DNA from 3 places in the Streptomyces sp. NPDC006551 genome. Region 3 is predicted to be linked to each of the others. Evidence: riboswitches for the same ligand, from Rfam matches in the RefSeq annotation. Region 3 holds a riboswitch; each other region holds the start of a gene.

The links. A riboswitch is a leader RNA that binds a small molecule or an ion and turns the genes downstream of it on or off. The one in region 3 is predicted to bind cyclic di-AMP.
Region 1: another riboswitch for cyclic di-AMP. It lies ahead of ABZY12_RS21895 (M23 family metallopeptidase); the one in region 3 lies ahead of ABZY12_RS06190 (M23 family metallopeptidase).
Region 2: another riboswitch for cyclic di-AMP. It lies ahead of ABZY12_RS11800 (transglycosylase family protein); the one in region 3 lies ahead of ABZY12_RS06190 (M23 family metallopeptidase).

Annotation. Positions count from the first base shown of each region.
Region 1 covers NZ_JBEXOT010000025.1:65,961-75,334, forward strand. Annotated here, with positions in the region: gene ABZY12_RS21880 (DNA topoisomerase IV subunit A) at 1-1,445, opposite strand, end outside; gene ABZY12_RS21885 (pitrilysin family protein) at 1,682-3,028, shown strand; gene ABZY12_RS21890 (pitrilysin family protein) at 3,025-4,422, shown strand; cyclic di-AMP (ydaO/yuaA leader) riboswitch at 4,635-4,801, shown strand; gene ABZY12_RS21895 (M23 family metallopeptidase) at 4,814-5,596, shown strand; gene ABZY12_RS21900 (GntR family transcriptional regulator) at 5,814-6,497, shown strand; gene ABZY12_RS21905 (HPr family phosphocarrier protein) at 6,685-6,966, opposite strand; gene ABZY12_RS21910 (GNAT family N-acetyltransferase) at 7,153-9,374, shown strand, end outside.
Region 2 covers NZ_JBEXOT010000008.1:157,911-167,284, reverse strand. Annotated here, with positions in the region: gene ABZY12_RS11820 (Ppx/GppA phosphatase family protein) at 1-588, opposite strand, end outside; gene ABZY12_RS11815 (DUF501 domain-containing protein) at 585-1,130, opposite strand; gene ABZY12_RS11810 (septum formation initiator family protein) at 1,235-1,699, opposite strand; gene eno (phosphopyruvate hydratase) at 1,787-3,073, opposite strand; gene ABZY12_RS11800 (transglycosylase family protein) at 3,425-4,120, opposite strand; cyclic di-AMP (ydaO/yuaA leader) riboswitch at 4,124-4,299, opposite strand; gene ABZY12_RS11795 (transglycosylase family protein) at 4,558-5,553, opposite strand; gene ABZY12_RS11790 (cytochrome P450) at 5,668-6,930, opposite strand; gene ABZY12_RS11785 (globin domain-containing protein) at 7,028-8,239, shown strand; gene ABZY12_RS11780 (nucleoside triphosphate pyrophosphohydrolase) at 8,488-9,374, opposite strand, start outside.
Region 3 covers NZ_JBEXOT010000003.1:366,883-376,256, reverse strand. Annotated here, with positions in the region: gene trmB (tRNA (guanosine(46)-N7)-methyltransferase TrmB) at 1-684, shown strand, start outside; gene ABZY12_RS06200 (PrsW family intramembrane metalloprotease) at 729-2,039, shown strand; gene ABZY12_RS06195 (aldo/keto reductase) at 2,126-3,073, opposite strand; gene ABZY12_RS06190 (M23 family metallopeptidase) at 3,226-4,347, opposite strand; cyclic di-AMP (ydaO/yuaA leader) riboswitch at 4,359-4,506, opposite strand; gene ABZY12_RS06185 (PP2C family protein-serine/threonine phosphatase) at 4,718-5,806, opposite strand; gene ABZY12_RS06180 (MFS transporter) at 6,113-7,333, opposite strand; gene ABZY12_RS06175 (PLP-dependent cysteine synthase family protein) at 7,330-8,367, opposite strand; gene ABZY12_RS06170 (hypothetical protein) at 8,563-8,964, opposite strand; gene ABZY12_RS06165 (MerR family transcriptional regulator) at 9,050-9,374, opposite strand, start outside.

The DNA.
Region 1 (9,374 bases), on a different contig from region 3:
GAGGAGACCAGCTTGCGCAGCTCGGAGTCGGACTCCAGGATCCCGGTCAGCTCGTCGATCTCGCCGTTGAGCCGGTCCCGCTCGGACTCCAGCTCGATCCGGTCGAACTTCGTGAGCCGGCGCAGCGGGGTGTCCAGGATGTACTGCGTCTGGATCTCGCTCAGCGAGAAGTGCTCGATCAGGCGCTCCTTGGCCTGCGCGGAGTTCTCGCTGGAGCGGATGAGACGGATGACCTCGTCGATGTCGAGGAGCGCGACGAGCAGGCCCTCGACGAGGTGCAGCCGGTCGCGCTTCTTGCTCCGGCGGAACTCGGAGCGGCGGCGCACGACGGTGAAGCGGTGGTCGAGATAGACCTCGAGCAGCTCCTTGAGGCCCAGCGTGAGCGGCTGGCCGTCGACCAGGGCCACGTTGTTGATGCCGAAGGACTCCTCCATCGGCGTCAGCTTGTAGAGCTGCTCCAGGACCGCCTCGGGCACGAAGCCGTTCTTGACCTCGATGACCAGGCGCAGGCCGTGGCTGCGGTCGGTGAGGTCCTTGACGTCGGCGATGCCCTGGAGCTTCTTGGAGCCGACCAGATCCTTGATCTTGGAGATGACCTTCTCCGGGCCGACCGTGAAGGGCAGTTCGGTGACGACGATGCCCTTGCGGCGGGCCGTCACGTTCTCCACCGTCGCCGTGGCGCGGATCTTGAACGTGCCGCGGCCGTTCTCGTACGCGTCCTTGATGCCGGACAGGCCGACGATCCGGCCGCCGGTCGGCAGGTCGGGGCCGGGCACGAACCGCATCAGCGCGTCGAGGTCGGCGTTCGGGTGCCGGATGAGGTGCCGGGCGGCCGCGATCACCTCGCCCAGGTTGTGCGGCGGCATGTTGGTCGCCATGCCGACCGCGATGCCGGAGGCTCCGTTGACCAGCAGATTGGGGTACGCCGCCGGCAGCGCGACCGGCTCCCGCTCCTGGCCGTCGTAGTTCGGCGAGAAGTCGACCGTGTCCTCGTCGATGGACTCGGTCATCAGCAGCGCGGCCGAGGCCATCCGGGACTCGGTGTACCGCATGGCGGCCGGCGGGTCGTCGTTGCCGAGGGAGCCGAAGTTGCCGTGGCCGTCGACGAGCGGGACCCGCATCGAGAACGGCTGCGCCATCCGCACCATCGCGTCGTAGATCGACGCGTCGCCGTGCGGGTGCAGCTTGCCCATGACCTCGCCGACGACACGGGCGCACTTCACATAGCCGCGGTCGGGACGCAGCCCCATCTCGTTCATCTGGTAGACGATGCGGCGCTGCACCGGCTTCATGCCGTCGCGGGCGTCCGGCAGCGCGCGGGAGTAGATCACCGAGTACGCGTACTCGAGGAAGGAGCCCTGCATCTCGTCGACGACGTCGATGTCGAGGATTCGCTCCTCGAACGCGTCGTCCGGCGGCGGTGTCTTCGTGCTGCGGCGGGCCATCGCGGCTGCGGCTCCTTCACCAACAAGGTTGATCTGACGCGGACCATTGTGGACCGTCCCACCGACAACGCCGACCGCGACCCGGGCTCGGCCCTCCCGGCGGGCCCGTCGTCGGCCGTACGCGACCCGTCGCGACCCGGAAGAGGGAAGCGGCGAACCTGCGGGAACTTCGCCAGGTGTCGGTGCGCTTGCATACAGTGGCAGGACTTTTCCATATCGCGATCGAAGGGACGTACATGCCCATGGGTCACACGGCCACGGCCGAGGCCGGCTCCGGCGGCCTGACAGCGACCGAGCACCGGCTGGCCAACGGCCTGCGCGTGGTGCTCTCCGAGGACCACCTGACCCCGGTCGCCGCGGTCTGCCTCTGGTACGACGTCGGCTCGCGCCACGAGGTGGCGGGCCGCACCGGTCTCGCCCACCTCTTCGAGCACCTGATGTTCCAGGGCTCGAAGCAGGTCCACGGAAACGGTCACTTCGAGCTGGTCCAGGGCGCGGGCGGCTCGCTCAACGGCACGACGAGCTTCGAGCGCACCAACTACTTCGAGACGATGCCGACGCACCAGCTGGAGCTCGCGCTCTGGCTGGAGGCGGACCGGATGGGCTCGCTGCTGGCCGCTCTGGACGACGAGTCCATGGAGAACCAGCGCGACGTCGTCAAGAACGAGCGCCGCCAGCGGTACGACAACGTGCCCTACGGCACGGCCTTCGAGAAGCTGACCGCCCTCGCGTACCCGGAGGGCCACCCGTACCACCACACGCCGATCGGCTCCATGGCCGACCTGGACGCGGCCACCCTGGAGGACGCGCGGAGCTTCTTCCGTACGTACTACGCGCCGAACAACGCGGTGCTGTCGGTCGTCGGCGACATCGACCCGGAGCAGACGCTCGCCTGGATCGAGAAGTACTTCGGCTCCATCCCGTCCCACGACGGCAAGCGGCCCCCGCGCGACGGCACCCTGCCCGACACCATCGGCGAGCAGCTGCGCGAGGTCGTCGAGGAGGAGGTCCCGGCCCGCGCGCTGATGGCCGCCTACCGCCTCCCGCACGACGGCACGCGCGAGTGCGACGCCGCCGACCTGGCCCTGACCGTCCTCGGCGGCGGAGAGTCCTCCCGGCTCCACAACCGTCTGGTCCGCCGTGACCGCACGGCCGTCGCGGCCGGCTTCGGCCTGCTGCGCCTGGCCGGCGCGCCCTCGCTGGGCTGGCTGGACGTGAAGACGTCGGGCGGCGTCGAGGTCCCAGAGATCGAGTCCGCCGTCGACGAGGAGCTGGCCCGCTTCGCCGCCGAGGGTCCGACGCCCGAGGAGATGGAGCGCGCCCAGGCCCAGTTGGAGCGCGAGTGGCTGGACCGGCTCGGCACGGTCGCCGGCCGCGCCGACGAACTGTGCCGGTACGCGGTGCTGTTCGGCGACCCGCAGCTCGCCCTGACGGCCGTTAACCGGGTCCTGGACGTCACCGCCGACGAGGTGCGCGAGGTCGCCGCGGCCAGGCTGCGTCCCGACAACCGCGCGGTGCTCGTCTACGAACCGGTCACCGCCGAGCAGAGCGAGAGCGACGAGGAAGAGGGAGCGGACCAGTGAGCGACGCTGCCGCGTCTTTGACGAGCATGGAGTTCCACCCGCAGCCGAAGCCGGGCACCGCCCGCCCCTGGGCATTCCCGGCCCCCGAGCGCGGCGCGCTGGACAACGGCCTGACGGTGCTGCGCTGTCACCGCCCCGGCCAGCAGGTGGTGGCCGTCGAGATCTTCCTCGACGCGCCCCTGGACGCCGAGCCGGAGGGTCTCGACGGAGTCGCGACGATCATGGCCCGGGCCTTCTCCGAGGGGACGGACAAGCACTCGGCGGAGGAGTTCGCCGCGGAGCTGGAGCGCTGCGGCGCCACGCTCGACGCGCACGCCGACCACCCGGGCGTACGGATCTCCCTGGAGGTTCCGGTCTCCCGGCTGCCCAAGGCGCTCGGTCTGCTCTCCGAGGCCCTGATCGCCCCGGCCTTCGTCGACACCGAGATCGAGCGGCTGGTACGCAACCGGCTCGACGAGATCCCGCACGAGACGGCGAACCCCGCCCGCAGGGCGGCCAAGCAGCTCTCCAAGGAGCTCTTCCCGGCCGGCTCGCGCATGTCCCGGCCGCGCCAGGGCACCGAGGAGACGGTCGCCGCGATCGACGCCGCGGCCGTCCGCGCCTTCTGCGAGGCGCACGTGCGGCCCGCCACGGCCACCGCCGTGGTCGTCGGCGATCTGACCGACGTCGACCTGGACAAGGTCCTCGCCGAGACCCTCGGCGCCTGGACGGGCGACACGACCGAGCCGCGTCGCATGCCGCCGATCACGGCCGACGACACCGGCCGCGTGGTCATCGTGGACCGTCCCGGCGCGGTCCAGACCCAGTTGCTGATCGGCCGCGTCGGCGCCGACCGGCACGACCGGGTCTGGCCGGCCCAGGTCCTCGGCACGTACTGCCTCGGTGGCACCCTCACCTCCCGCCTGGACCGTGTCCTGCGCGAGGAGAAGGGCTACACCTACGGCGTGCGGGCCTTCGGCCAGGTGCTCCGCTCCGACGGCGAGGGCAACGGCGCCGCGATGCTCGCCATCAGCGGTTCCGTCGACACCCCCAACACCGGCCCGGCGCTTGACGACCTGTGGAAGGTGTTGCGCACGCTCGCCGCCGAGGGGCTGACGGACGCGGAGCGCGACGTCGCGGTGCAGAACCTCGTGGGCGTGGCGCCGCTGAAGTACGAGACGGCCGCCTCTGTCGCCGGGACGCTCGCCGACCAGGTCGAGCAGCACCTTCCGGATGATTTCCAGGCGCAGTTGTACGCGCGTCTGGCCGAGACCGGCACGGTGGAGGCGACGGCGGCCGTCGTCAACGCCTTCCCGGTGGACCGTCTGGTCACCGTGCTCGTGGGTGACGCGGCGCAGATCGAGGAGCCCGTGCGCGCGCTCGGCATCGGCGAAGTGACCGTCGTCACCGGCTGATCGAGGAGCTCCAGCGCCACTTCGAGGACCCCGACGTCACCCTACGTCGGGGTCCTCGCCTTTGTTGGGTCTTTGTCCGTATTGCGGGAGAGGGTGCCCGTCTGCCCTGTGGCATGTCTTACAAAAGGACGTGTCTGTTTGCTGATTGAAAGACAGTCCGCTTAGCGTCGGTCCGGCTGTTCGTCAGTTGCACCCGCCGCGACCGCGGCACCGGACAGTCATCGCCGAGTCCCCGTCAGGCGCGAGCCTGGGGAGCCGGGGACCCACACGAAGTCCCTGGGGTGAATCGGACGCCTTCGCCTGAGCGCGGAGGGGCCCGTAGGAGACCTTCCTGCTCCGAACCCGTCAGCTAACCCGGTAGGCGAGAAGGAAGGAAAGGATCAGCCACTTCATGGCGTTCACCCGTGCCACCGGGAAGCATCGTGGTCCGAGCCGTATGGCGCGCCGCAGCGCGGGCATCGCCGGCGTCGCCGCCCTCGCCACCACCGGCGTCATCGGAACCCTCGCCTCCCCGGCGCTCGCCGCCGACACGGACACCCGCTCGCTCGAGGACACCGGCCTGAACCAGGCCGTCGTCTCCGAGTCCCTGGCGGACCAGATCGACGTCCAGGCCGCCGTCCAGGAGCGGGAGGCCGTCGAGGCCCTCGCCAAGGCGAAGGCCGAGGCCCGTGCCAAGGCCGAGGCGAAGCGCAAGGCCGAGGCCCGCGCCAAGGAGATCCGCGAGGCCAAGGAGCGCGCCGCCCGTGAGGCCGAGCGCAAGCGCCTGAACTCCTTCCAGCTCCCCATCGCCGGTTCGTACGTCACCACCGGCTACAAGACCGGCGGCTCCCTCTGGTCCTCCGGCAGCCACTCCGGCGTCGACTTCCACGCCGCCTACGGCAGCAAGGTCGTCTCGGTGGGCTCGGGCACCGTCGTGGAGGCCGGCTGGGGCGGCGCGTACGGCAACAACGTCGTCATCCGGATGAGCGACGGCACGTACACCCAGTACGGGCACCTCTCGGCCATCAGTGTCTCGGTCGGCCAGACCGTCACCCCGGGCGAGCGGATCGGCATCTCCGGTTCGACCGGCAACTCCACCGGCCCGCACCTGCACTTCGAGGCCCGCACCAGCGCCGAGTACGGCTCCGACATCAACCCGGTCGCGTACCTGCGCGCCCGTGGCGTGAACGTCTGACCCGACCGCGCCCCTCCGCGTCAGAAAAGCCCCGGCTCGTACTGAGCCGGGGCTTTTCTCGGCCAAAAGATATCCATGGATTCCCGGTAGCCATCGGAATTGCCGCCCCGCTGCAATAGAGTCACCGGACAGTCGTCCGTCATCGAAGAGTCGGCGAGGAACCGGCGGACGGACGTCAATAGGATGGGTTTCGCGCGGATTGAGGCGGAGGTCGAACATGCGCATCCCCGCGCACTCGGTATGCACGGCGATCCGGGACGACATCGTCTCCGGGGTCTTCGAGCGCGGCAGCCGGCTGACCGAGGAGCAGCTCGCCCGCCGCTATGGAGTCTCCCGCGTCCCGGTCCGCGAGGCGCTGCGAACCCTGGAATCGGAGGGGTTCGTGATCACCCGCCGGCACGCGGGGGCCCATGTCGCCGAGCCCACCGAGCAGGAGGCGGCCGACCTGCTGGACGTGCGGTCGCTGCTGGAGCCGCTGGGTGCCGCCCGCGCCGCCCAGCGCCGCACCGAAGCCCATCTCAAGGTGCTGCGCGGCCTGGTCAGGCTCGGCCAGGAGCGGGCCAGGCGCGGCCAGGGCGACGATCTGCGCTCGCTCGGCGGCTGGTTCCACGAGACTCTGGCGCAGGCGTCCGGCAGCCCGGCGCTCACGGCGCTGCTCACCCAGCTCCGGCACAAGATCGCCTGGATGTACGTGGTCGAGCCGGCCGGCCGGCCCGTGGAGGCATGGGCCGAGCACGGGGCGATCGTCGACGCCGTGGCGCGCGGCGACGCCGAGCGGGCCCGTGCGCTCACCGCCCTGCACGCCGAGCGGTCGCTGGTCCTGCACCGGCTGAAGAGCTCCGGGCGAGGGCGTGTGAGGGCTTCGCAACATGTCGTAAACACCGCGAGCGTCCGGAATTAACGACGGGGCCGTATACAAAGAGATGGAATTCTCCGGCTGTATTCGTGCTGCCCGAAATAAGGCCGACGGGAATGGCGTCGCCCGGAATTGTGCTTCCCTTTATTCCGGTCCGGAGTGACCACACGGAAAACGAAGGAGCCGCGCCCGCCGTGATCGACGGCGGGCGCGGCCCCTTCGTGAAGTGTCGTCAGACGGTCTCGGGAAGCTCCTCGAGGCCCTCGGCAACCAGCTTGGCGAGACGGTCCAGAGCGGCCTCGGCGCCCTCGGCGTCCGAAGCGAGCACGATCTCCTCGCCGCCCTGCGCGCCCAGACCGAGCACCGCGAGCATCGACGCGGCGTTCACCGGGTTGCCGTCGGCCTTGGCGATCGTCACGGGGACGCCGGAGGCCGTGGCGGCACGGACGAAGATGGAGGCGGGGCGGGCGTGCAGGCCCTCGGCCCAGCCGACGTTGACGCGGCGCTCAGCCATGGTGTTGCCCTTCAAGTCTTAGCGGGTTGTCTAGACCAGTCTCTCACACGGGTCGCGACATGCTCGTACCGACCTCCGGCCCGGACACGACGGCCCTTCGGCCTTCCTACCTTGCCCATACCCCGCACGGCACGCATGCCGTGCGCGACCGGTGCCGGTGTCGTACCCCGGCCGTAGGCTTGGCCCATGCAGAGCGCGTCGGAACAGGAACAGCCTGAACACGCATACCCCGACCACTGGGAAGCGGACGTCGTCCTCCGTGACGGCGGGACCGCGCGCATCAGGCCCATCACCGTCGACGACGCCGACCGGCTGGTCAGTTTCTACGAACAGGTCTCGGACGAGTCGAAGTACTACCGCTTCTTCGCGCCGTACCCGCGCCTCTCCGCCAAGGACGTCCACCGCTTCACCCATCACGACTTCGTGGACCGGGTGGGGCTCGCGGCGACCGTCGGCGGGGAGTTCATCGCCACCGTGCGCTACGACCGCATCAACGCCCAGGGGCTCCCCGCGAGCGCCCCGGCCGACGAGGCGGAGGTCGCGTTCCTGGTCCAGGACGCACACCAGGGCAGGGGCGTCGCCTCCGCGCTCCTCGAACACATCGCCGCGGTGGCGAGGGAGCGGGACATCAGGCGCTTCGCGGCGGAGGTGCTGCCCGCGAACACCAAGATGATCAAGGTCTTCACGGACGCCGGGTACACCCAGAAGCGCAGCTTCGAGGACGGTTCGGTACGGCTCCATCTCGACCTCGAGCCCACCGACCGCTCGCTCGCCGTCCAGCGCGCGCGGGAACAGCGCGCCGAAGCCCGCTCCGTGCAGCGCCTGCTCGCCCCCCGCTCGGTCGCCGTCGTCGGAGCCGGGCGCACCCCGGGGGGCGTCGGCCGGACCGTGCTGCGCAACCTCCTGGAGGGGGGGTACACCGGACGTACGTACGCGGTGAACCGGGCCCTCGGCGAGGGGACGGTCTCGCTCGACGGGGTGCCGGCCTTCCGCTCCGTCGCGGACATCGGCGAGCCGGTGGACCTGGCGGTCCTGACCGTCCCCGCCGAGCGGGTGCCGGAGGCGGTCGCCGACTGCGGCGAGCACGGCGTGCGGGGCCTGGTCGTCCTCTCCGCCGGCTACGCCGAGAGCGGGCCGCAGGGACGGGAACGACAGCGCGAACTGGTGCGGCAGGCCCGCTCGTACGGCATGCGGATCATCGGGCCCAACGCGTTCGGGATCATCAACACCTCGGCCGGTGTCCGGCTGAACGCCTCACTCGCCCCGCAGATGCCGACGTCCGGGCGGATCGGGCTGTTCACCCAGTCCGGGGCGATCGGCATCGCGCTCCTCGCCGGACTCCACCGGCGGGGCGCCGGACTCTCCTCCTTCATCTCGGCGGGCAACCGCGCCGACGTCTCCGGCAACGACCTCCTGCAGCACTGGTACGACGACCCCGAGACGGACGTCGTCCTGCTCTACCTGGAGTCGATCGGGAACCCCCGCAAATTCACCCGGCTTGCGCGGCGGACGGCGGCGGTCAAGCCGGTCGTGGTGGTCAAGGGGGCCCGCCACAGCGGGAGCGCGCCCCCCGGACACCGGGTTCCCGTCACCCGTATCCCGCACGCCACGGTCTCCGCGCTGCTCCGGCAGGCCGGAGTCATCCGGGTCGACACGGTCACCGAACTGGTCGACGCGGGCCTGCTCCTCGCCGGCCAGCCGCTGCCGGCCGGGCCGCGGGTGGCGATCCTCGGCAACTCCGAGTCGCTCGGGCTGCTGACCTACGACGCCTGCCTGACGGAAGGGCTGCGTCCGCTGCGTCCGCTCGACCTCACCACGGCGGCGAGCCCGGCGGACTTTCGCGAGGCGCTGGCGGCGGCGCTCGCGGACGAGACCAGTGACGCGGTCGTCGTGACGGCGATCCCCTGGGTCGGCGAGAACGGCGCCGTCGAATCCGGCGACGGCGAGGTCCTCGCTGCCCACCTCCGCGAGGCCGTCGCCTCCGCCCCGGCCCCGGCCAAGCCGGTGGTCGTGGTCCACGTCGAGATGGGCGGCCTGGCGGAAGCCCTCTCGGCGGCGACGAGCACGCGCCCGTCACCGGCACCCTGGACGGCACCCGCCCCGCCGGGCACCTCGGCGCCCTCGACGACGCCCAGCCCCGGCACCCCACCGGGCCCGGCCCACCCGGCGGCGCTCAGCCCCGGCACCCCACCGGCCCCGGCCCACCCGGCGGCGCTCAGCCCCGGCACTCCACCGGCCCCGGCCCACCCGGCGGCGCTCAGCCCCGGCACTCCACCGGCCCCGGCGGCGCCCGCCGCTGCCGGGGACCCCGTCGGCGGAGGCCCGGTCGTCGGCGGTGCCGCAGGTTCCGGATCGGGCGGCGTCAGGCCCGAGGCGCCCGCCACGGGCGGCCAGGTCGGCGGGCCGCC
Region 2 (9,374 bases), on a different contig from region 3:
CGTCCTCCCGGCCAGGTCGAGCGCGGCCCGGATGTCGGCGCGGACGGCCTCGATCTCGGCGGCCGCCGGCGGATCGCTGCGGACGTGCCGCTCGGTCAGGCGTACACAGCCGATGTCGACGGAACGGGCCGCCTCCACGTGCTGGTTGCCGACGACGAACTCCGTGGAGCCGCCGCCGATGTCCACGACCAGATAGCGGTCGGTGCCGTGCAGCTCGGCGGTGGCGCCGGTGAAGGAGAACTCCGCCTCCTGGTCGCCACTGATCACCTCGGGCTCGACGCCCAGGATCTCCACCACGCCGTCGACGAACTCGTCCCGGTTCTCGGCGTCCCGCGAGGCGGAAGTGGCCACGAAGCGGAGCTTCTCGGCGCCGAGTTCCTCGATGACGGCCGCGTACGCGCGGCAGGCCGCGAAGGTCCGCTCCAGGGCCTCGGGCGCGAGCCGGCCGGTCTTGTCGACACCCTGGCCGAGCCGGACGATCGTCATCCGCCGGTCCAGCTCGATCAGCTCACCCGTCTCGGGGTGGACGTCGGCGACGAGGAGGCGGATGGAGTTCGTCCCGCAGTCGATGCCCGCGACCCGGGTCATTCGGCCGCCCCCTTCTCCGACTTCTCCGCGCACGGCGTGACGCAGGGCCCCTTGGCCCACCACTCCGGCAGCATCGCGATCGCCTCGTCGCCCAGCGGGTTGACCCCGGGACCGGCGGCCAGCGAGTGGCCGACCAGGACGTGCAGGCACTTCACCCGGTCCGGCATGCCGCCGGCGCTCGGGAAGCCCTCCAGGACCTCGATGGCGTCGCGGCGGGCGATGTAGTCCTCGTGCGCGGCCCGGTAGGCGGCGGCCAGCTCCGGGTCGGTGGCGAGCCGGGCCTGCATCTCCTTCATCACGCCGTTGGCCTCCAGGGTGCCGATGGCGGAGGCGGCGCGCGGGCAGGTCAGGTAGTACGTGGTGGGGAACGGGGTGCCGTCCGGGAGCCGCGGCGCGGTCTCCACGACGTCCGGGTTGCCGCACGGGCAGCGGTGCGCGATGGCACGCAGACCCCGGGGCGGGCGGCCGAGCTGCTCCTCGAAGGCGGCGACGTCCGCCTCGGTGGGCTCGGTGCGGGCGGTCTGCGGAGGGGGCGTTTCCATGCGTGCGTCTGTCTTCTCGTCGAGGGGCGGTTCGGTGGGTGGTGCGGTGCGCGGCGCGGTCGGCCGTGCGGTGTGCCGTCACACCATCATCTCGCGCCGCCGCGTCAGCGGGGCGCGTCGGCGCGGTCGACGCCGTTCCAGAGACTGGAGTACCAGGGGGTGCCCGCCTCGGACTGCTCGGCGCGGCGGGCGCGCTCCGCCTCGGGGTCGTTCACGGTGAAGCCGGTCTCGCCGGGCATGACGTAGTGCAGATGCTCGCGGGCGAGGCGGCGGACGTACGCCGGGTCCTGGAGCCGGGCCTTCTCGTCCCTCAGCTGCTCGACCCGTTCGGCGGCCTCGGCGGCCTGGCGCTCCTGTTCGGCGATCTCGCCCTGCTGGGAGACGTACTGACGCATGGGGTAGGCGAGCGCCACCACCAGCGAGCAGACGACGAGCGCGAGGAAGGCCGCGCGGCCGGTGAGCCGGGAGCGGCGGGCCTGGCGGCGGGTCTGGGAGCGGTAGACACGGGCGGCTGTCTGCTCGCCGAGGAGCCTGATCCTGGTCGCGGTCGAGAACCGGTCCCCGGCCATGTGCGTGCCTCCCCTTTACGTACGTACGTCCCCGCACACGGTACGGGACCGGGTGCGGGGACGTAGGTAACCGGGCTTTCTGCGGGATCAGCCCTTGAAGCGCGGGAAGGCGCTACGGCCGGCGTACACGGCCGCGTCGTCGAGGATCTCCTCGATGCGCAGCAGCTGGTTGTACTTGGCGACGCGCTCGGAGCGGGCCGGGGCGCCGGTCTTGATCTGGCCGCAGTTGGTGGCGACGGCGAGGTCGGCGATGGTGACGTCCTCGGTCTCGCCGGAGCGGTGGGACATCATGCACTTGAAGCCGTTGCGCTGGGCCAGCTCGACGGCGTCCAGGGTCTCGGTCAGCGAACCGATCTGGTTGACCTTGACCAGCAGGGCGTTGGCGGAGCCCTCCTCGATGCCGCGGGCCAGGCGCTCCGGGTTGGTGACGAACAGGTCGTCACCGACGAGCTGCACCTTGGCGCCCAGCTTCTCGGTGATGGCCTTCCAGCCGGCCCAGTCGTCCTCGAACAGCGGGTCCTCGATGGAGACCAGCGGGTAGGAGGCGACGAGCTCCTCGTAGTACTCGGTCATCTCGGCGGCCGAGCGGGACTTGCCCTCGAACTCGTACGAGCCGTCCTTGTAGAACTCGGAGGCGGCGACGTCGAGCGCCAGCGCGATGTCCTTGCCCGGGACGTAGCCGGCCTGCTTGATGGCCTCGAGGATGAGGTCGAGCGCGGCGCGGTTGGAGTCCAGGTTCGGGGCGAAGCCGCCCTCGTCGCCGAGGCCGGTGGACAGGCCCTTGGTCTTCAGGACGGACTTGAGGGTGTGGTAGACCTCGGTGCCCCAGCGCAGCGCCTCGGAGAAGGACTCCGCGCCGATCGGGGCGATCATGAACTCCTGGATGTCCACGTTGGAGTCGGCGTGCGAGCCGCCGTTCAGGATGTTCATCATCGGAACGGGCAGCAGGTGCGCGTTCGGGCCGCCGAGGTAGCGGAAGAGCGGCAGGTCGGACGCCTCGGAGGCGGCGTGCGCGACGGCGAGGGAGACGCCGAGGATGGCGTTGGCGCCGAGCGAGGACTTGTCCGGTGTGGCGTCCAGGTCGAACATCGCCTGGTCGATCAGGCGCTGCTCGGTGGCGTCGTAGCCGACGAGCTCCGGGCCGATCTGCTCGATGACGGCCAGGACGGCCTTCTCGACACCCTTGCCCTGGTAGCGGTTCGGGTCACCGTCGCGGAGCTCGAGGGCCTCGAACGCACCGGTGGACGCACCGGACGGAACAGCAGCACGGCCGGTGCTGCCGTCGTCGAGGCCGACCTCGACCTCGACCGTGGGGTTGCCTCGGGAGTCCAGGATTTCCCGGGCTACGACGACGTCGATGGACGGCACGAGCATCTCCTTCTGGGATGTGAAGCTAGATGTGACGCATGCGGTGCAGGGTCTCTTTGGCCTTGCGACAAGAGCCTAACCGGCTCCGGGGCTCCGGCCAGCCGGGCGCCCGCCCGCTGGGACGAAAAAGGACCCAAGGGCATGCATCTGGGGACGAACGACCTCAGAACTACTGGACGGTAACGGCGCGTGGGCCAGCCCGTGGGGCGTTCTCGGGTCCGGAAACGCGCGGAACCCCGGTCCGGCGCGCACGGGGGAAGGGTGCGCCGGGCCGGGGTGGTCACCGCGGGAGGGTCGTAGGGGCGCGACGCCCCCAGGGGCCCGTGTGAGCCGCCGGGCTCACGCGGGCCGCCGGACTCACTTCAGGTGAAGCTGCTGGCCCGGGTAGATCAGGTCGGCGTCGTCGACGATGTCCTTGTTGAGCTCGAAGAGCTTCGCCCAGCCGCCCTTGACGTCGTGCGCGGCGGCGATCTTGCTCAGCGTGTCACCGGCCACGACCTTGTACTCGCCGTCACCCTTCGCGACCTTCTCGCCGGTCGGGGTGGTGACGGTCTTCTTCGGCTCGGCCTTCTTGGACGCGGCCTTCGGAGCGGTGCGCTGCTCGCTGCGGGTCGTCGGCTGCTCGGCCTGGCGCTCCTGCTGCGCGGGGGCGGCCTGCTCGGCGGAGCCGCCGTCGTACGAGGCGCTGGAGAGGCCCACGCCGCAGCTCGGCCAGGCACCCTTGCCCTGGCCGGCCAGGACCTTCTCGGCGATCGCTATCTGCTGCGACTTGGAGGCCTGGTCGGCGGTCGAGGCGTACGCGGTACCGCCGTAGGCGGCCCAGGTGGAGGCCGAGAACTGCAGGCCGCCGTAGTAGCCGTTGCCGGTGTTGATGGACCAGTTGCCGCCGGACTCGCACTGGGCGACGGCGTCCCACTCGGAGGCGGTGGCGGCCGAGGCGGACCCGGCGGTCATCAGCGGGGCGGCGACGGCGACGCCGGCGACGCCGACGAGCGCGACGGCGCGGGTGGCCTTGGAAGCACGACGGTGTTTGCCCTTGCCGGAAAGCAGCATGCGATTTCTCCTCACCGACGCCTGCGAGGTGAGCTGTCGGGTTCGGACCAAGTGAGTTGTCCGGCCGCGTGCCTCAGCACGCGGCTCCACCCCAAGCCGGCCTTCCGTCCGTCTGTCTCGACGGCCGGGACCGGCGCTTACCTTGGGTCCCCCGCTCCTGCCTTCGGCGCTTGCGCGACGACTGTTCCCATCAACCGACGGCAGGATTCGGCGTTTCGGTCGACGGGGCCCGCGGTGGCGAGCGGTCACGACCGTAGGCACAGACCCCCACGAAGTTCAAAGACGTCTATTAGGGAGAAATCGCCCTTACTTGCCCTCGGCCGAACAGCGTTTGCGCAGGTGAGAGGTGACGGGAGCAAAGTTTGCGGACGTGACACGCCGACGGCGGCAAAGAGACCCATATCTCACTTGCCCAGAACCGGACATATAGCCCCGAACTACCCCTGCGCGGGCGCGGTTTCGGGCGTCAGGTCGAGGCTCTGACCAGGGAGGATGAGATCCGGATCGCCGCCCACCGTCTGGCGGTTGGCGTCATAGAGGGCGGCCCATCCGCCGGGGAGCTCGTTCTCCTGAGCAATCTCGGTGAGGTTGTCTCCGGGCTTGACGGTGTATTCGTCCACAGTGCCCTGAGTGTCCGTATTCTCCGAACCCGCGCCGGCGGTCACATCGCCTGCCGACCCGTCAGCTCCATCGGACGGCGAGGCGTGCCGACCGGTTTCGCCAGTGCTGTCCGTATTGCCCACCTCTTCGGGGGCGGCGTCGCCACGGTGCTTGCCGGTGCCGGGGACGGCCGGGGCGGACGGCGAGAGGGACGCCTCGGGGGCGGTGGGGGAAGGCGTGCCGGTGCCCGTCGACGCGTCCGGCGTCGTGGGCGCGGTCGGGACGGTCTCGGGGGTGGTCGGGGCGGCCGGGGTGGTGGGAACGACCTCGGGGGCCGTCGGGGTCGCCTCGGGGGTCGTCGGGGCGATCGGAAGGCCCGTGGTCCGGTTCGACTCCTCGACCGGACCCGTGGGCTCCGTCGGCACGACGGGCGGACCCGGGTCGACCTCGGGAGCGGTGCCGTCGTTCGTCAGGCCGGCGATCGGGGCGCAGGTGTCCCATTCCGTGCCGCCGGCGGCGAGCGCCTTCTCGGCCACCACGATCTGCTGCGCACGGCTGGCCAGGTCGGCGCTGGACGCGTACGCGAGGCCGCCGTGCCGCTCCCAGGTCTCCTGCGTGAACTGGAGCCCGCCGTAGAGCCCGTTGCCGAAGTTGGCGCTCCACAGGCCGCCCGACTCGCACTCGGCCACCCGGTCCCAGGTGGCGGCGTCGGCGGCGGAGGCGGAGCCCGCGCCGAGCAGGGGCAGCGCGAGGGCCGATCCGGTCACGCCTGCGGCGACGACGATGGCGGGGGCCTGGCGGGGTCTGCGGTGACGTCCGTTCCCGGAGCGCATGCGGAATGCCTTTCGCGTGACGGCTGAGATTGACGGTGAACGTAGCGGCATTCGAACGTCAGTCACAAGTCGATGCAGCGGAGATCACGTAAAAGTCACAGTCTTGACGGAGCGTCAGCGGACAAGGGGGTCGAACTCCACCGGAAGCGTGCGCAATCCGCGCATGATGAGCCCTCCTCGCCACCGCAGATCGGCGGGATCCACGGCAAGTCGCAGGTCCGGCAGCCGAGTCAGAAGGGTGGCGAGGGCGATCTGCCCCTCCAGCCGGGCGAGCGGAGCGCCGATGCAGTAATGGATGCCGTGCCCGTACCCGAGGTGCTGGTTGTCGCGCCGGGACAGGTCGAGGGTGTCCGGCCGGTCGAACCGCGCCGGGTCGCGGTCGGCGGCGGCGAGCACGACGAGGACCGGATCGCCCGCCGGGATCTCCTGCCCGCCGATGGTCAGCGGCTCCATGGCGTACCGCCAGGTGGCCAGCTCGACCGGCCCGTCGTAGCGCAACAGCTCCTCGACCCCCGTCTCCAGGAGTTCCCGCTCCCCCGCCGCGAGCGACACCTGGAGCCGCTCCCGCTGATCGGGGTTCCGAAGCAGGGCATAAAGACCGTTTCCTACCAGATTGACCGTGGTTTCGAAGCCGGCGAAGAGCAGGATGAAGGCCATCGCCGCGGCCTCGTTCTCGGTGAGGTGCTCCCCGTGGTCGGAGGCCTTGATGAGTCCCGAGATCAGGTCGTCACCGGGATCGAGCCGCTTGCGGTGGATCAGCTCCGCGAGGTACCCGCGCATCTTCTTGACCGACCGCGCGACCCCGCCGCGCGGCCCTCCGCCGTGCCGGATCATCATCCCGGCCCAGTCACGGAAGTCGTCCTGGTCCTCGCGCGGGACGCCGAGCAGGTCGCAGATCGCGTAGATGGGCAGCGGGAAGGCGAACTCGTGGATGAGGTCGGCACTCCCCTTCTCCGCGAACCCGTCGATGAGCCGATCGGTCAGCTCCTGCACCCGGGGCGCGAACTCGGCCACCCGGCGCGGCGTGAACGCCTTCGACACCAGCCGCCGCAGCCGGGTGTGATCGGGCGGATCGATGTTGAGCAGATGCGTCATCAGCTCGGCCTTGCGCTCCCCGGGGATCCCCGTCTTCCCCTTGGCGTGCGCCGGCTCGTCGTGATGCGCGGGGTTCTTCGACAGCCGCTGGTCGGCGAGGGCCTGCCGCGCGTCGGCGTACCGCGTCACCAGCCACGCCTCGACCCCGCTGGGCAGCTTCGCCCGGTGCACGGGCGCGTGCTCGCGCAGCCAGGCGTAGGCGGGGTACGGATCGGTCGCGAACTCCCAGGTGAAGAGCGCGGGGGCGGCGGAGGAGCCGGGGGCGGAGGGCTGGTCGTGCATGGCCCCGACAGTAACCGCCGGCCCTCCCCGCCCGGTCGGCGACCACGGGTGTGTCCGTCCGCGTCCCTGGCGTGGAGATCCGGGATTAGATGCTCCCGTGGACGCTCAGTTGCTCAGAAGCACGTTCGCCGTCGTCGAGAGACGCGCGGAGCATGCCGTCACCTTCTTCTACGCGCACCTGTTCTGGCACAACCCCGGCATCCGCGAGCTGTTCCCCGAGGACCTGCGGCCCCAGCGCGACCGGCTCTTCGCCGCGCTCACCCATGTGGTGAACCGGCTGGAGGACCCCGGACTCGACGGTTATCTCACGCATCTGGGGCGCGATCACCGCAAGTTCCTCGCCGCGCCCGTTTTCTACGCGGCCGTCGGGAGCAGCCTGGTCGCCGCGTTCGCGCACGCCGCCGGGGCCGCGTGGAGCGTCGAGGCCGAGAAGGCGTGGACCGAGGCGTACGGGCGGATCGCCGACCTGATGATGCGCGGGGCCGAGGAGGCGGCGGGGCGGGGCGAGCCGCCCTGGTGGGACGCCGATGTCGTCGCGCACGCGCGCCGGGGCGTGGACCTGGCCGTGCTGACCTTACGGCCGCGGCAGCCGTTCCCGTACCGGCCGGGGCAGTACGCCGGCGTCAGCTCGCTGCGGGTCCCCCGGGTGTGGCGGACGTACTCGCTCGCCAACGCGCCCCGCGCGGACGGGACGGTGGACCTGCACATCAGCCAGGTGCCGCGCGGCCTGATGAGCACGGCGCTCGTCACCGGGACGCGCGCGGGCGAGACGCTGCGGCTCAGCGCCCCCGGCGGTGCGCTGACCGCACGGACCGAGCCCGGCGCCCCACGGACCTATGTCGCCGCCGGCACCGGCTGGGCGCCGGTGAAGGCGCTCCTGGAAGAGGTGGCGTCACGGGAGGACGGCACCGAGGCGCGGCTCTTCGTGGTCGCGCGGGCGAAGGAGTACCTGTACGGGCGCGAGGACGTAGAGCTCCTGAAGGAACGGATACCCGGGCTCCGCGTCACGTACATCACCTCCGCGCCCCACCACCCCCGCGACCAGGCGACCGAGCGGCTGATCCACGCCCTGCCGGCCTTCGGGAACTGGCCCGGGCACGACGTCTATCTCGCCGGGCCGCCCGGCTTCCTCCACGAGGTGACGCCCGTCGTGGAGGACCTGGGCACCGACCCGGCGCGGATCTTCCACGACCGACTTCCGGCCGCGGGCCGGCTCGACACCCGCCCGGCCGGCCGAGCCGAGTGGCTCATCGAGCCGCCGGCCCTCTTCTGGCACGACCCGGAGGCCCGGGACCCGCGCGGGGCGTGAGCGGCGGCGGTCGGGGCCGGCACCGGACGTGAGTGACGGGGCCGGGAGGCCCACCCGCCCCGAGCGGTCGGCGCCCTGGAGGGCACCCGCGCCGGACGTGAACGGCCGGACGGAGCCGAGCCCACACCGGCCCTGAGCGGCCGGCGCCCCGGAGGGCCGGAACGCGCACCCGCCCCGAGCGGCCGGACGGCCGCAGTCCCGGGAAGGCGGCACCCCCGGAGGCCCGGGGCCCTCTCACCCCGTGGCGGCTACAGGCCCTCCGCCGCGCGGATCGTGTCGCGGTAGGCGCGGGCGGCGGCCCGCAGCGCGGCCTCCGGGTCGACGCCGTCCGCCTCCGCCTGTGCGGCCAGCGCGAGCAGTTCGTAGCCGATGCCCTCACCGGACGGTGGCTTCACGTCCAGTCCGGCGGTCCGGACCCGGCCCGCCAGCTTCGCGGCGAGCGCCAGGCCGGGCTGGCCGAGCGGCACCCCGTCCGTCACCGAGTCGCGCTGCTTCTCGATCGCCTTGGTGCGGTGCCAGTGCGCCTTGACGTCCTCGGGGGTCTCGGCGGTCGCGTCGCCGAAGACGTGCGGGTGACGGTGGATCAGCTTCTCGACGATCGTCCCGGCGACGTCGTCGACCGAGAAGGGCTCCTCCTCGTGCTCCTCGGCGATCCGGGCGTGGAAGACGACCTGGAGCAGCACATCCCCCAGCTCCTCGCGCAGCTCGTCGCGGTCGCCGTCCTCGATCGCCTCGACGAGTTCGTACGCCTCCTCGATGCCGTACTTCGCGAGCCCCTTGTGCGTCTGCCGCGAGGACCACGGGCACTCGCGGCGGATGCGGTCCATGACCTGCACGAGGTCGAGGAGGCGGGCGCCGGGCAGGTCGTACGAGCCGGGCAGCAGCTCCAGGTCGGGCATGGCGACCCGGCCCGAGCCGGCCAGCCGGGCGAGTCCGTCCGTCAGCGCCTGGTCGCCCTCGCCGGAGGGCAGGACGACGACGGTCCGTCCTCCGGCGCAGGCGTCGACGAGGTCCTGCGCGTCGGGACGGGCGTGCTCGACGGTGATCCCGGCCTCCCGCAGATACGGCAGCTGGGGGTGGTGCTCGTCGGCGCACACCACCCGGTCGGCGGCGTGCAGCGTCTGCCACGCGGGCC
Region 3 (9,374 bases):
GCCGGGTCGCACCACGAGCGGCGTATCCGCAGCTTCCAGCCCCGGCGCAGCCGCGTCACCGCGGGGCAGGCCGAGGCGATGCTCAAGCGCTGGCCCGACTGGGGTCTGGACATCGACGGCAAGCGGGTCCTGGACCTGAAGGAGATGTTCGGCGGCCTCCCCGTCGTCCTGGAGATCGGCTTCGGGATGGGCGAGGCCACCGCGCAGATGGCCGCCGCCGACCCCGGCACCGGCATCCTCGCCGTGGACGTCCACACCCCCGGACAGGGCAACCTCCTCGGTCTCGCCGACCGCAACGGGCTCGAGAACGTCCGGGTCGCCAACGGCGACGCGATCATCCTGCTGCGCGAGATGCTCGCCCCCGACGCCCTCGACGGCTGCCGCGTCTACTTCCCGGACCCCTGGCCCAAGAAGCGCCACCACAAGCGGCGCCTCATCCAGCCGGAGTTCCTCTCTCTCCTCGCGACGCGGATGAAGCCCGGCGCCGTCCTGCACTGCGCGACGGACTGGGAGGAGTACGCCGAGCAGATGCTGGAGGTGCTCTCCGCGCATCCCGACTTCGCGAACACGCAGCCCGACGGCGGCTACGCCCCCCGCCCCGCGTTCCGCCCCCTCACCCGCTTCGAGGGACAGGGTCTGGACAAGGGACACGTCGTGCACGACCTGCTTTTCCACAGGATGTAGAACTCCCGCGCACGCTGTCGGTGGGGCTGGTTAGGGTCGCATACGTGTCGAACCCCGTACCCGCCCCCGTACCCGCCCGGGACACCGAGGAGCCGGCCTTCCCCGCCGTCCCCGGCCGTGCCCAGTGGCGCTACCGGCCCCGGCGCGCCTTCTGGCGCAGCAAGGTGGTCCGGGCCGTCGCCGTGATCACGGTGCTCGCGCTCTGCGCCCTGGTGATCCTGGCGCTGGTGCGGGATCAGACAGGCACCGAGGGGTTCCTGGTCGGCCTCGGCCTGGCCGTCCTGCCCGTGCCGCTCCTCATGGCCGTGTTCCGCTGGCTCGACCGCGTGGAGCCCGGCCCCTGGAAGATCCTTCTCTTCGCCTTCGCCTGGGGCGCCTTCGCCGCCGCGCTCGTCGCGATCCTCGCCAACTCCTTCGCGGTCCGCTGGATCGCCACCGCGACCGCCGACCCGGCGTCCGCGGACACCCTCGGCGCCACCGCCGTCGCGCCCGTGGTCGAGGAGAGCGCGAAGGCAGCCGCCATCCTGCTGATCTTCCTCTTCCGCAGACGGGACTTCACCGGCCTCCTCGACGGAGTCGTCGTCGCGGGCTTCACCGCCACCGGCTTCGCCTTCACGGAGAACATCCTCTATCTCGGCAACGCCTTCGGCGAGGACCAGGAGTTCGGCAGCTCGGGCCTCGGCTCCGTGACCGCCGGAACGTTCTTCGTACGGATCGTGATGTCGCCGTTCGCGCATCCGCTCTTCACCGTGCTCACCGGACTCGGCTTCGGCTTCGCCGCCCTCGCCGCCCGCCGCCGGCGCGTCCGCCGGATCCTGCTGCCGCTGACCGGTCTGGTCCTCGCCATGGGCATGCACGCCCTGTGGAACGGCTCGGCCGTCTTCGGACCATGGGGCTTCTTCGCGGTGTACGGCATGTTCATGGTGCCGGTCTTCGGGCTGCTGACCTGGCTGGCGATATGGAGCCGGCAGAAGGAGCTGCGCACCATATCCGGGCAGCTCCCGGCGTACGCGGCGGCCGGCTGGCTGTCCCCCGCCGAACCCCTCGCGCTCTCCTCGATGCGGGCCCGCTCGGTGGCCCGCGACTTCGCCGCCCGAACGTACGGCAAGCCGGCGGCGCAGGCCGTCGGGGAGTACGAGGCGTTCGCGACGACCCTCGCCTTTCTGCGCCACCGGGCCGAGCGGGGAACGGCGGAGGAGGACTTCACCGCCCGCGAGCAGGAGCTGCTGCACCACCTCTGGCAGCGCAAGGCGGTCGCCTCTCCCGCGCTGACGTACGCGGCGCGGGCCACCGGCCGGGTGTGGGCGCCGCCGCAGTACCTCGACTACGGCGGCTACAACCCGTACCGGAGCTGACCGGGCCCCGACCCACGTCGGAACCGGCTCAGAGCGCGGAGCCCTCGACCAGCGGGTTCAGACCGCGGAGGCCTCGGTCAACAGGCTCAGACCGCGGAGGCCTCGGTGAGCAAGGTCAGCTCGGCTTCGGTGAGCGTGAGGTCGGCGACCGCGACCAGGGCCGGGAGCTGCTCGACCGTACGGGCCGAGGCGATCGGTGCCGCGACGGTCGGCCGGGAGGCCAGCCAGGCGAGCGCGACGGTGGCGGGCTCGGCGCCGTGGGCGTCCGCGACCGTGTCGAGCGCGGAGAGCACCGCCCTGCCCCGCTCGGTGTCCAGGTGCGCGCCGGCCCTTTGGGCGCGGGCGCTGTCGACGGTCGTTCCGGGGCGGTACTTGCCGGTCAGGAAGCCGGAGGCCAGGGCGAAGTACGGCACGGACGCGAGACCGGCGCGCTCGGCGGTCTCCAGGAGCTCACCCTCGTACGTCTCGCGCGAGACGAGGTTGTAGTGCGGCTGGAGGGCGACGTAGCGGGCGAGCCCCTCGGCCTCGGCGAAGTCGAGGGAGGCGCGCAGCCGCTCAGGGGAGATGTTGGAGGCGGCGACGGCCCGCACCTTGCCGTCCTTCACCAGCTGGTCGAGTGCGGTGACGATCTCCTCGACGGGGACGGACTCGTCGTCGAAGTGGGTGTAGTAGAGGTCGATGTAGTCGGTGCCGAGGCGGCGGAGCGACTCCTCGGCGGCGGCCTTGACGGTGGCGGCGGAGAGGCCCTTGTACCGGGGGTGGGCCCCGACCTTGGTGGCGATCACGACGTCGGCGCGGTTGCCGCGCGCGGCGAGCCACTTGCCGATGATGGTCTCGGACTCGCCCCCCTCGTTGCCTTCGGCCCAGGCCGAGTAGGAGTCGGCGGTGTCGACGAAGTTGCCGCCCGCGGCGGTGTAGGCGTCGAGGACGGCGAAGGACCGCGTCTCGTCGGCGGTCCAGCCGAAGACGTTGCCTCCGAGCGCGAGCGGGAAGACGTGCAGGTCCGAGGAGCCCAGTCGGCGAAGAGAAGTCATAGGCTCCACAACCACCCCCGCCACGCGGGCTATTCCGGCACGCCTCGCCGCTGCGGCCTCCCCTCGGTTCGCGCCGCCCGCTGTTCCCTCGGTTCGCGCCGCCCGTCGTCCCCTCGGTTCGCGCCGCCCGCTCGCGCCCTTTCCGCGATGGGTCAGAGGTTCAGGCCCTTGCCGCGCAGCCAGGCCGACGGGTCCACGCCGGAGCCGCCCGGGGTGTGGACCTCCAGGTGGAGGTGGGGGCCGGTGACGTTGCCGGTCGCGCCCACGCGGCCGATGGTCTCGCCGGTGCCCACGGACTGACCCGCCCCGACCGTCATGGACGACAGGTGGCAGTACCAGACCTCCGTACCGTCCTCCAGCTCCAGGACGATCCGGTAGCCGTACGAGCCCGACCAGCCCGCGGACTTGATGGTGCCGCCGTGGACGGCCTTGACCGGGGTGCCCGTGGGGGCCGCGAGGTCGAGGCCGGTGTGGTAGCCGGAGGACCACATCGAGCCGGACTCACCGAACGTGGAGGTGATGGTGTACGAGGAGGTGGGCAGGGCGTAACTGGCGGCGAGCTTGGCCAGGCGCTCCGCCTCAGCCTTGGCCGCGGCCTCCTCCTCGGCCTTCTTCTTCGCCTCGGCGGCCGCCTTCTCCGCGGCGGTCGCCTTGGCGGCGGCCTCCTCGGCGGCCTTCTCGGCCGCCGCCTTCTCCACCGCGGCCTTCTCGGCGGCGTCGGCGGACGCCTGCTGCTGCTCGGCCTGCTGGAGGATGCGGGCGCGCAGCGCCTCGCCGGCGTCGGCGGTGGTCGCGGTGGCCGATCCGGCCGAGGCGTCCGTGTCGCCGGTGCCCTCGGCCTCCAGGGTGAGGGAGGCGGTGAGCGGCAGGGGGTTGTTCGTACCGGAGCCCGAGCCGTCCCCGCCACCGTTCCCGTCGGTCCCGCCGTTCCCGTCGGAGATCAGTTCGCCGACGCCGGGCAGCTCCGAGGCGTCCGGGAGGCCGAGGTCGGGAAGCGATATCGAGACGGCCGGCTTCTCCTGCGCGGTGGCCAGGCCGCCCGCGCCGACGGCGGCGATGACACCGACGCCCAGGACGGTGGAGGAGCGGGCGAAGTTGGAGCGCTGCTTGACGACGCGATGACGGCCGCCGGCGCCGGAGCGCGCCTGCTGGCGAAGGGAGTCCTCGGTGGGATTCCACTCCTCCCACGCGCCTGTGCCGGGGTCCGCCCCGGGGGCACCCGAGGCACCGAACGCGTCGAAGGGAGCTTCGGGGGCAGGGGTGTTGGACGCCACGGAGGCGTGCTCCTTTCCTTCCTTCTCGCCTACCGGGTTAGCTGACGGGTTCGGAGCAGGAAGGTCTCCTACGGGCGTTGTCGCACGAGTGCGAAGGTGCCCGATTCACCCCAATTGGTGGTTCCCCGGTTCCTTTTCAGGATTCGGCGCGTGCGCACGGTGCCGTCTCTTGCGACGGCTGGGACGACCGCGCTGCGTTATCGAACGTTAATAGACACGGGGTCCCGTTTCCAAGCCGTTCCGGTTGATCATTCGCGAGATTGCGGCAGAATGGCCCGACTTGACCCCCCTTCAGCAAACACCCGGCGAACAACGTGATTCTGACGGTGTGTCAATTGTTATCGGAGTGGTACCCGTCGACTACGGATGGTCACGGCACCACGGGCATCGTCCGCCGCCGCTCCGGCTGCCCCTGCGTCGGGCGGCTCACCGCCAGCAGCGCCATGTCGTCCGTCGTCCCGCCCCCGGTGTACCGGCGCACATCGTCGACGAGCGCGTCCAGGAGCGCCTCCGGCCCCGGGAAGATCCGCCCGGCGAGCCGCTCGGCGGGATCGTAGAAGGCTCCCGCGGCGTCGCGCGCCTCGGAGAGACCGTCCGTGTAGAGGAGCAGCGTGGCGCCCGGCGGGTACGGCGCCTCGTCGGCCCGGTCCGGCCACGCGGCCAGCTCGCCCAGACCGAGCGGCAGCGCCGGCTCGCTCGGCGCCAGCAGGGACAGCTCCCCGTCCGCGTACAGCAGCAGCGGCTCCGGGTGCCCGCGGTTCACCACCCGTACGAGACCGCTGCCGCGCGGGATCTCGGCCAGTACGGCGGTGGTGAACCCCTCGGCGGCGTCCAGACCGGTCTTTCGGGTGCCCTCACGGGCCAGCGCCCGCTCCAGACGCTGCGCCACGCCCTCCAGCGTCGACTCCTGCTCGGCCGCCTCGCGAAAGGCGCCGATGACGACGGCGACGGCCTCGACCGCGTCGAGCCCCTTGCCCCGTACGTCGCCGACCACGAGCCGTACCCCGTAGGGCGTGTCCTGGACCGCGAACAGATCGCCGCCGATGAACGCGTCCGCCTGCGCGGCCTCGTAACGGGCGGCGATCTGCAGCCCGCCGATCCGCTCGGCGGGCGTCGGCAACACCGCCTTCTGCGCCGTCTCCGCGATCACCCGGGCCGACGCCAGCCGCTCGCCGCTGCGCCGCACGACCCGGTTGATCAGCAGGGCGAGGGCGGAGACCGTGATGACGGTGAGGGTCTCGGTGAGTGCCGGGACGTCGGTGAGGGTGTCGTTGTAGATGTGCAGTCCGACGCTGGCGACGACGGCGGCGATCCCGGTGAGCAGGGTCGTCAGCATCGAGAAGAACGGGGCCGCGATGAGCGGTGCGGCCGAGAACATCGGGGCGGCGGTGTAGGCGGGCGGGGTGGACAGGTCGAAGACGACCCCTCCGGCGATGATCAGCGGGGGCAGGGCGCGGATGAACCGCCGCGCACGCTCACCGCGCGGGCGCGGCCCGGGGGAGGACCCGTTCCCCGCCGCTTGCTGCCCCACCTGTGCTCTCCTGCCCGGTCCGTACACGGCGACGGACGGTACCGCGCCCTTCCCAGCGTGGCGGTAGCCGCGCCGCGCGGCGACCCCCGCTCCGCCGACCGGGGTACCGGCACGGACACAGGGGCACGGGCCGCGCCCGAGACCCGGGACACGCGCCACGGAGGCACACGGGACCCAAGACACGTGGCCCCGAGGCCCGGGCACGCGCCCCCGGGGGCGCGGGTGGACCGGAGGTCAGAGCGTCCCCGCGAGCCGCCCGCCCCGGGCCAGCACCCCCACCGCCGCCGCGCAGACGAGACCCACCCCGCAGAGGACCAGCCACGGCGTGACCGACCGGCCCGTCAGGTCGAGCAGCGCGCCGGTCCCCAGGTTTCCGAGGGTGATGCCGACCCCGCAGACGGTGTTGTAGAGGCCGTAGTGCGTCGCCACCCACCGCCCGCCCGAAAGGGCGACGACCGTGTCCATCTCGTACGGGTAGAGGACCGCGTTCGCGAGCGCCAGGACCGCCGCGCACAGCAGCAGGCCCGCCACCCCGCGTGCCGCCACCGGCAGCAGGAAGGCCGCGCCCATCAGCCCCAGACCGAGGATGAGGCACCGCTCGCGCGTCAGCCGGCGCTTGCACCAGGCCGTGATCCGCAGCTGGCCCGCCAGGGCGACGAGCGCCGAGACGACGAACAGCGCGGTGGTCACCACCGTGCTGTCCGCGGCCAGCGGCAGCGCGAGGTAGACCTGGAAGGACAGGACGTACGAGCCGGTCATCGCGAGCGAGAAGAGCCAGAAGGTCCGGTTCGCGAGCACCGTACGGAACTGGCCGCCCTCCCCGGCCGGTTCGGCCGCCTCCTCCCGTACGCGTACCGGCAGATGGCGCAGCTGGACCACCGTCAGCGCGGCGAACAGCACCGCCGCCACCACGCACGTCAGCCGGAAGGAGACGCCCGTCAGCGCCACCCCCACCAGCGGCCCGAGCAGGATCCCCGCCTGGTAGTACGTGTTGAACAGGGCGAACGCCTCGACGCGCCGCTCCCCCGCCTCCGCCGCCAGATACGCCCGTACGGCCGGGTTGAACAACGCTCCCGCCAGGCCCGTCGCCACGGAGGCGGCGATCAGCACGGGCAGCGACTGGGCGAAGGCGAGCGCCCCGAAGCCGGCCGTCCGCAGCGCGCAGCCCGCGACGATCAGCGGCTTGAAACCCAACCGGTCGGCGAGAGCGCCGCCGATCAGGAACATGCCCTGCTGGGAGAGGTTGCGGACGCCGAGGACGAGACCGACCGACCAGGCCGCCATGCCGAGCCCGTCCGCGAGATGCGCGGCGAGGTACGGCATCAGCATGTAGAAGCCGAGGTTGATGGTGAGCTGGTTGAGGAAGAGCAGCCGCACGGCGGGCTCGAAGGTGCGGCTCTGCTTCCAGATCCCGCCCTTGGCGGCGGCGGTGGCCGTGGTGGGTGTCGTACTCATCGGACCCGCCCCGAGTGCGTCGGCCGCTCCAGCACCCGGCGGGTCCAGCCGGTGACGGGCGCGTCGCTCTCGTACGGCGCCGGCTCCTCCCGTACCGGGGCGTCGAGCAGTCCGTGGGCGGCGCAGAACTCGTCGCTGAACACCGAGTCGAAGTACCGCTGCGGCCCGTCCGGGAAGACGGCCGCGATCCGGGTGCCGCGCGGCCGCGTCCGGGCCAGCCACCCCGCCACGAGCGCCACGGCGCCCACGCTCCAGCCACCCGTGGCGAACTGACGGGCCGCGAGCCGGCGGGCCGCCCGGACCGCGTCCGCGGGGCCCACCCAGTGGACCTCGTCGAAGGCTTCGTGGTCGACGTTGCCCGGGTGGATGGAGGACCCGAGCCCACGCATCAGCCGCTCGCCCGCCGGAAGGCCGAAGACGGTGGAGTGGACGGAGTCCACGCCGACCAGTTCGAGGGCGGGGCTGCTGGTGGCGCGCAGCGCGCGGGAGATGCCGGCCGAGTGCCCGCCCGTACCCACCGCGCAGACGAGGACGTCGATCCGGTCGAGCTGCTGGGAGAGCTCGGCGGCGAGCCCGGCGTACGCCTCCGGGTTGTCGGGATTGCCGTACTGGTCGGGCCACCAGGCTCCGTCGAGAGTGGTCAGGAGCTCGGCGACGCGGTCCATCCGGGCCTGCTGCCAGCCGCCGTGCGCACTCGGCTCGGAGACGACATGGACTTGGGCGCCGTGCGCGACGAGCATCCGCTCGACGATCGGTTCGAGGCCGGGGTCGGTGACGACATGGACCGGGTGGCCGTGCAGCACGCCCGCGAGGGCGAGGCCGAGACCGAGGGTGCCGGAGGTGGACTCGACGATCGGCGCGCCGGGCCGCAACTCGCCCCGGCGGCGGGCCTGCTCGACCATGTGGAGGGCGGCGCGGTCCTTGATGCCGCCGAAGTTGAAGCCTTCGAGCTTGGCCCAGTAGCCGTCGTCCATCCACAGCACGGGGGTGTTGCCGACGGTCTGATCGGCGACGGACGGTGCGACGCCGGACATCGTCCTGCCGGACAGGGCGGTGCGAGAAGGGGCGTTGTCGGACAGGGCCGTGCCGGAAGGGGCGGTGCGGGAAGGGGCGGTGCGGGACAGGGAGGCGCCGGGCAGGCCGTCGCCGGGCAGCAGTTTGCTCATGATGGGGTACGTCCTTGACGTGGTACGCGGAGGAAACCTGGTCACGCGAGGGCGAGACCCGGCTCAGTTCCGGTCCACTCCGAGGGCGAGCAGCAGCCTTCCCGGCTCGGGGCCGGGCCCCGCCCTGCCCCGGACACAGCGCGCGTGCGGATCGGCGGGGAAGACCTCGTCGTACGAGAGGCGTACGGCTCCTCCGGCGTCCGGCGCCGCGAGCTGCGAGGCGGCGGTCTGCGCCGGCAGATGGACGTCGAAGGACCACGCCTCACCGTTCCCCTCGCAGCCGTGCGGCAGGGCGGGGGCGGGGGCGGAGACGACGGTGCCGGTCCGGTCGGCGAGGGGCAGCATGTGCCCGTGCGTCCCATGACAGACGCCGGCGATCAGTGCGACGAGGGCGAGCAGCAGCAGGACGGCGGGCGCCCGCCGTCCTGCTGCTGCTCGTACATCCGTCGCATCTCGATCACACATGGTGCGCGCGACACTACGGCGCGTGCTTGCGCCTGGGCAAAAGGACGGGCGCGGTTTTGGCCACCGTTTACTCCAGGAGCTTCCGTTACAGGTTGCGCTCGGCGTAGACCTTCATCGCGTCCCGGACGAGGATCGCCGTGCCCTCGCCGTGCTTGTCGTAATTGGCGGTGAAGCGCGGGTCGTCGACGTAGAGCCGGCCGAGGCCGATCACATACTCCTTCGACGGTGTCGTGGTGGTCGACAGCCACTCGACGTGGCGCCGCGTGATCGCCTGGACCTCGTCGCTGTCGGCGGCCAGACCGTCCCGCGCCGCCTGCCCGAAATCACGGGCGATGCCGGCCTGGCGGTCCATGAACGCCCGCTTCTCCTCGGCGCCGAGCGAGCGCCACCAGCGGTCGCCCTTCTCGTAC